2 regions of the Mesorhizobium sp. M4B.F.Ca.ET.089.01.1.1 genome follow, and region 2 is predicted to be linked to the other one. Evidence: riboswitches for the same ligand, from Rfam matches in the RefSeq annotation. Region 2 holds a riboswitch; the other holds the start of a gene.
The links. A riboswitch is a leader RNA that binds a small molecule or an ion and turns the genes downstream of it on or off. The one in region 2 is predicted to bind cobalamin.
Positions count from the first base shown of each region.

Region 1: linked by a shared signal. The riboswitch ahead of EN780_RS08575 (aromatic ring-hydroxylating dioxygenase subunit alpha) and the one ahead of EN780_RS16920 (DUF1636 family protein) in region 2 are both predicted to bind cobalamin.

Region 1 covers NZ_RZOS01000057.1:6,856-10,260, reverse strand. Annotated here, with positions in the region: gene EN780_RS08585 (DUF680 domain-containing protein) at 1-167, opposite strand, end outside; gene EN780_RS08580 (DUF680 domain-containing protein) at 273-482, opposite strand; cobalamin riboswitch at 993-1,196, shown strand; gene EN780_RS08575 (aromatic ring-hydroxylating dioxygenase subunit alpha) at 1,318-2,565, shown strand; gene EN780_RS08570 (hybrid-cluster NAD(P)-dependent oxidoreductase) at 2,584-3,405, shown strand, end outside.
Region 2 covers NZ_RZOS01000163.1:812-4,216, forward strand. Annotated here, with positions in the region: gene cobW (cobalamin biosynthesis protein CobW) at 1-823, opposite strand, end outside; gene EN780_RS16920 (DUF1636 family protein) at 834-1,253, opposite strand; cobalamin riboswitch at 1,291-1,497, opposite strand; gene EN780_RS16925 (winged helix-turn-helix domain-containing protein) at 1,527-2,726, opposite strand; gene EN780_RS16930 (NADH-quinone oxidoreductase subunit A) at 3,049-3,405, shown strand, end outside; gene EN780_RS16935 (NADH-quinone oxidoreductase subunit B) at 3,405-3,405, shown strand, end outside.

The sequences.
Region 1 (3,405 bases), on a different contig from region 2:
TTGTAGACCGGCGAGCTGGTGTCGCGCGTCGACGACGTCTGCGTGGTGTCGACGTTGGCGGCCGGCCGCTGACTGTTGATGTCGGTCCCGCCGACATTGTCGTTGCGGGCATAGGCGCTACCGGCGGCGATCAAAAGTGCGGCGGCAGTAAGAGCAATCTTCTTCATTTTGGGTACTCCTGGATTTGCGTCGGAGCGGCGGGCCAGCCGCCGCGTCCGGCTTCCGTTTGGCCACGACCCGAACCGGAGGTCCGGGATCGCGGTCCGGTCGGTTTAGTTGTTGCCGAAGAGGTTACGGTCGCTGCCCTGGTTGGCGGGCTGCTCGGCGGCCGGTTCCGACTTCTTGATCGATGCCGTGTACGAGCTGTCGACGGCAGCAGCGGGCTGATTGGCACCGTTGGAACCGTAATTGTCGCTGCCACCAGCAAAGGCGCTGCCGGAAATGGCCAGAAGGGCGGCGGCAGTAAGAGCAATCTTTTTCATTTTTGGTACTCCAGTATATTTTTTCCGTCCGTCTAGCGGCGTGTCTTGGGAGGAAATCGCGTCGTTCGGACAGCCCCGATGTGGGAGAGCCATCGGCCGCTTTCCAATCACGAAGTTTTTCCGTCTGGCCTATGAATCTGCACCTTGAAATTGTACCAAGGCCATCTACACGCAATGAATTACGTAGCAATATCAAGTGGTTGTTTGAATCGCCCATCGAGCCAAGTGACGATTCCGAAGATCTGCGTTCACACCGTCCTGCACGCATTGTCAACAGAAACGAACCGTTCGGTTCGATTTTAGGATCTCCTAATAGTCACTTTTCTATACTGTTAACCAATTCAGAACCGCCCAGGGCCGATTCGAACACGGTTTTCTCCGCCTCGATTCGCATGCCGGCAGCGTGTGACATCGGTCGCCTTGCAGGGCCAATATCAAGCATCATGGGTCGTGTCGCGCCGCATGGATGCGATGTCGTTTTCATGCCGATGGCGCGGCGGCTGTCGTGATTAAGATCAGATTATCTCAGGTGCTGCCCCGTGACGACGGGACGGAGAATTGGGAAGCCGGTCAGAACCCGGCGCTGCCCCCGCAACGGTGGTGGAGTTCAAAGTCGCGACGGGAGACCACTGGGCCATCGGCCTGGGAAGGTGCCGCGACCGCCCGTCAGGGCACTCCAGAGCCCGGAAACCAGCCAGGGATACTTGAACTCGGCTGATCGCGGTGGGCGGTCAAGAGGCGGATGGTGCGTGCCCGGCCATGCCGGCGGCGGTCGTTCTTCTCAATCACCACCAGTTCAGTCCTTGAAGCGGTGCGACAAACGCGAGGACAGGACATGGATGCGCGCAACGACATGCTGAGGCTGCTGCACGGCCGCAGGCCGGGCTTTTCGCTGGAACAGCCCTTCTATACCGACCCGGACTATTTCAAGCTCGACATGGAGCTGATCTGGTACCGCGACTGGCTGTTCATCGGCCACGATTGCGAATTGCCGAAGCCGGGCAGCTACATCACCGCGCAGGTCGGCGACTATCCGGTGGTTCTGGTTCGCGACCAGCAAGGCAGGGTCAATGCCTTCCATAACTCCTGCCGCCATCGCGGCAGCCGCGTCTGCAACGCCGAGAAGGGCACCGCGGCGAAGCTCGTCTGCCCCTATCATCAATGGACCTACGAGCTCGACGGCAGGCTGCTGTTCGCCCGCCAGATGGCGGATGGTTTCGACAAGAGCCAGTTCGGCCTGAAGCCGGTCGCCTGCGAGAGCGTCGGCGGCTACATCTTCATCTGCCTGGCGAAAGAGCCAGCCGATTTCGCGCCGATGCGCGCCATGATCGAACCCTATCTCCTGCCGCATCGATTGACTGAGGCGAAGGTCGCTTTCGAATCGACCATCGTCGAGAAGGGCAACTGGAAGCTGGTCTGGGAAAACAACCGCGAGTGCTATCACTGCGCCGGCAACCATCCCGAACTCTGCAAGACCTTCCCCGAGGCGCCGACGGTGACCGGCGTGCATGGTGCCGAAAGCGATCCCGAGATGCAGGCGCATTGGGCGAAATGCGAGGCGGCGGGCCTGCCGAGCAAGTTCCGCATCGACCCGGCCGGACAGTATCGCGCCACCCGCGCGCCGCTCTTGCGCGACGCCGTCAGCTACACGATGAGCGGCAAGCGCGCGGTGACGAAGAACCTTTCCACGAGCGTCTCGGCGGACCGCATCGGCACGCTGATGCACTATCACTATCCGACCACCTGGAACCATATCCTGATCGACCATGCCGTCACCTTCCGGGTGCTGCCGATCAGCGCCACCGAAACCGCGGTGACGACGAAATGGCTGGTCCACAAGGATGCGGTGGAAGGCGTCGATTACGATCTTGCCGAACTCACCCATGTCTGGACCGAGACCAACGACCAGGATCGCCGCATCGTCGAGGAAAATGCTTTCGGCATCCTGTCGCCGGCCTATGAGCCCGGCCCCTATTCGGAGCAGCATGAGGGCGGCGTCATCCAGTTCGTCGAATGGTACGCCTCCTTCATCGGGCCGCGCCTTGCCGAAGGCGGCCGGCCGGCGCTGCGCAGCGTTGCTTGAGGTGAAGGGATGAACGCGATGACGGATCTCGCCCTCTATCGCCATCTCGACGAGATGGCGCCCTGGAACGACCGGCTGCAGGTGCTGGAGGTGATCGGCGTCAGCGACGAGGCGCCGGACGTCAAGACCTTCACCTTCCGCTCCGACAACCAGACCTGGTTCCGCTACAAGCCCGGCCAGTTCGTGACGCTGGAACTGCCGGTCGCCGACGGTCCGCTGATGCGCACCTACACGCTGTCCTCATCGCCGTCGCGGCCGTTCTCGATCGCGGTGACGGTGAAGGCGCAGGCCGGCAGCATCGGCACGCGCTGGATGTTCGACAATCTCAAGCCCGGCGCCCATGTGAAGGCCTACGGCCCGGCCGGCGATTTCTCGCTGCACAGCCATCCGGCGGCCAAGTACCTGTTCATCTCGGCCGGCTCCGGCGTAACGCCGATGATGTCGATGCTGCGCTGGCTGAACGACTGCGCGCCCTGGACCGATGTCGGTTTCGTCAACTGCGCGCGCAGGGCGGAAGAGATCATTTTTCGCAAGGAGCTTGAATTGCTGGGCAGCCGCATGCCCGGCCTGTCGCTCGGCTTCATGATCGAGGAACGCTCCAGCCGCGAGGGCTGGTTCGGTCATATGGGCCGCATCGACGCCATTCGCCTGCCGCTGCTCGCTCCCGACTTCCGCGAGCGCGAGATATTCTGCTGCGGCCCCGACCCGTTCATGCGCGCGGTGCGGCAGATGTTGGAGGCGGCGGGCTTCGACATGGCCAAGTATCACCAGGAAAGCTTTGCCGCGCCGGCGGTGGAGGAAGTGCCGGCGCCGTTCGCGCTGCCGGGCGACGGCGGCGTC
Region 2 (3,405 bases):
CGACGCGTTGTGCCAGTTCATCCGGATTGGCGATCGCCGGGATGTCGATGACGAAGGAGTCAAAATCATCGTGCTCGTGGTCGAGTTCGCCATCGTGATGGGTCTTGCGGTTCTCGATGTCGTCCTCGACGGCGAGGCCAAGGCCGAGCAGCACGGACGGGTCGACCTTGCCCTGGGCGGTCGGCACGACCTTGACGGCGCGGGCCACATGCTCGCCGATGACGGCGTTGGCGCGCGCCGAGCCGGCGGCGTCCATCAGATCGCTCTTCGACAGGATGATCAGGTCGGCGCAGGCGATCTGGTCCTCGAACACTTCTTCGACCGGATCGTCATGGTCGAGGGTCACGTCGGCGGCGCGCTGCGCCTGCAGGGCATCCATGTCGGAAGCGACGCGGCCGTCTGCCACGGCCGGGCCGTCGACCACAGCAATGACGCCATCGACGGTGACGCGGCTCTTCACCGTCGGCCACTGAAAGGCCTGGACCAGCGGCTTCGGCAGCGCGAGGCCTGAGGTTTCGATCAGGATGTGATCGACCTTCGGCGTCCGCGACAGGATCTGGTCGAGCGCCGGCACGAAATCGTCGGCGACGGTGCAGCAGATGCAGCCATTGGCCAGCTCGACGATGTTTTCCTCCGGGCAGGTGTCGACGCCGCAGCCCTTGAGGATTTCGCCGTCGATGCCGACATCGCCGAACTCGTTGACGATGATCGCCAGCCGCTTGCCCTTGGAATTTTCGAGCAGGTTGCGGATCAGCGTCGTCTTTCCGGCGCCCAGGAAGCCGGTAACGACGGTGCAGGGAACACGGGAGACGGATGCGGTCATGGTCGGTCCTTCAGCAGGTCGAGGGAGGGATGCGGGCAACAAGGCCGCGCTTCAGGGAATCGGGCCGGCCGCGCCACGGGATGAGGCCGTCGGTCGAGGTGGCGAAGAGCTTTGCGCCAGCAACGAGGTCGGCGCCGCTGGTCGCTGTCAGGTCGCCGAAGACGTAGCTCCAGCAGCCGTCACGCAGAAGCGCTGCGCTTAGGCGACGCTTGCAATTGCCGAGGCATTCGACAGTGCGGATGCGTATGTCCTGGCCGGAAGCAGCCCGGCGCGTGTCCTCGGCGAGCAGCGCGCCCGCGCGCGGATGGGCATCGGAACCGGTTTCGTCGCGGCAGGACGAGCAGACGATGACGGTCACGCCGGCCAAGGCTTCACCGTCGTCGGACGGTATGTCCGCTCTATCAGCCGGAAAACTGCTGTCGCGCTCCAAATCAGGCTCCTTGCCCGGAAAACCCGCCAGGCGATCGGATTCATCTGTCTCAGACGGCAGGTCTCCTGGCTCGCGGGTCATCGCCTTGGTTGCCGCCTTCCCGGGACCATCCCAGTGGTTTTCGGCCGAGGCTCTTCGCTTACAGTTGCGGGGACAGCCGCGGAATTGGGATTCTCGATCCCGCACCGCATTCCCTCTTGGCTCCTCCCTTTGCCGGGAGAAGACCGTCTGCGGCGGATTTAGGCTTACGGGTGTGGGCCTGTCAACGCACGTCTACGACGCGCTAAGGCCTGCCAGCGCCGGGCCGAGGTCGCCGGCCGGCGTCACTTCGATGCTCTCGAGGCCAAGCCAGCCCTGCATTCGCTTGAGCTCCTCGAAGAGTTCTGCCGCAGTTTCCGGCGGCGTATCAGCCTCAGCATAAGCGGCGTGGACGCGCAGCACGCTCGCCGGGCGGTCGGCGCGGAGATCGACGCGGGCGACGATCCGGTCGCCGAGCAGGAAGGGCAGCACGTAGTAGCCGTATTGGCGCTTTTCGGCCGGCGTGTAGATCTCGATGCGGTAGCGGAAGTCGAAGAGCTTTTCGGTGCGGGTGCGTTCGAAGACGACGGGATCGAACGGCGCGAGCAGGGCGCGCGCCTCGATCTTGCGCGGGATGCGGGCGTCCTTGTGGAGATAGGCCGGCTTGTCCCAGCCTTCGACCCGCATCGGCAGCAGATCGCCCGCCTCGACCAGTTCCTCGATGCGGTCCTTCGTGTCGCCGGGGGCGAGGCGAAAATAGTCGCGCAGGTCGCTGTAGGTGGCGACGCCATGCGCGCGGGCGGAAATGCGCAGCAATTCGCGATGCGCGTCCTCGACGGAGGGAACCGGCAGGTCGAGCACGGCCTGCGGCAGCACGCGCTCCGGCAAATCGTAGTAGCGCTCGAAGCAGCGCCGGTAGGCGATGGAGATGCGGCCGGCCCAGAACAGCCACTCGAAGGCGTGCTTGGCCGCGCTCCAGCCCCACCAGCCGCCATTGCCCTTGTGGCCTTCTATGTCGGAGGCGGCGATCGGCCCGCGTTCGGCGACCTCGTTGTAGATCTCGTCAATCATCTGGCGCTGCTCACGGCCCCATTTCGCCAGACCGAGATACATTTCCTCGCCCTGTTCGGCGCGCTGCATGCGCCAGCGCAGCAGCGGCCAGGTCTCGACCGGCAGGAAGGATGCCTCATGCGCCCAATATTCAAAGACGGTGCGCTTGCGCGTCAGCGCGGCGTTGTCGAGCAGGGAAAGCGGGTAGGGGCCGAGGCGCGAATAGAGCGGCATATAGTGCGCGCGCACCACGGCGCTGACTGAATCGATCTGCAGCAGGCCGGTGCGGGACAGCACGCGGGCGAGGTGGCGGCGGTCCGGCGTGCCGCCCGGCTGCGGGTCGGTGAAACCTTGCGCGCCGAGCGCGATGCGCCTGGCCATCGCGAGAGATATCTTTTCCTTCATCCAGAAGCCTGCCCTGATCCGTTGGCCGTCCCTGATTCCGGCCATGCTAGCAGGCAAATGGCGGGAGATATGTCAGGAGAGAAAAGTGGAGTAAAAAGCGAAGGAAATCAAACAGGAGCGGATCGGACCAGTTTCTTCCGATCTGGCGTCCAGCGCCGCGTTTTGAACAAGGTTTGACTTGCTTCACCGAAAGCGCTGCGCTAACCCTCGCCGCGTTGCAGCATAGGCCCTTAAAACGGTTCAGCGGTGAATCTGTCACGCTTCCGCAATAGGATCGGTTGCTGTAATCAACGTGGATTGACCGCCAACGGAAAGCCGCAGCATGAACGCACTTTTGAGTTCGTATCTGCCCATCGTCCTGTTTATCGGCGTGGCGCTTGTCGTCGGCCTGGCGCTGCTTGCGGCGCCGTTCCTGGTGGCCTACCGCAACCCCGACCCGGAAAAACTTTCCGCCTATGAATGCGGTTTCAACTCGTTCGACGACGCCCGCATGAAGTTCGACATCCGCTTCTACCTGGTGTCGATCCTGTTCATCATCTTCGATCTGGAAGTGGCCTTCCTGTTCCCGTGGGCGGTGTCCTTCTCGAAGATCGGCATGCTCGGTTTCTGGTCGATGATGGTGTTTCTGGCGGTGCTGACCATCGGCTTCGCCTATGAATGGAAAAAAGGAGCGCTGGAA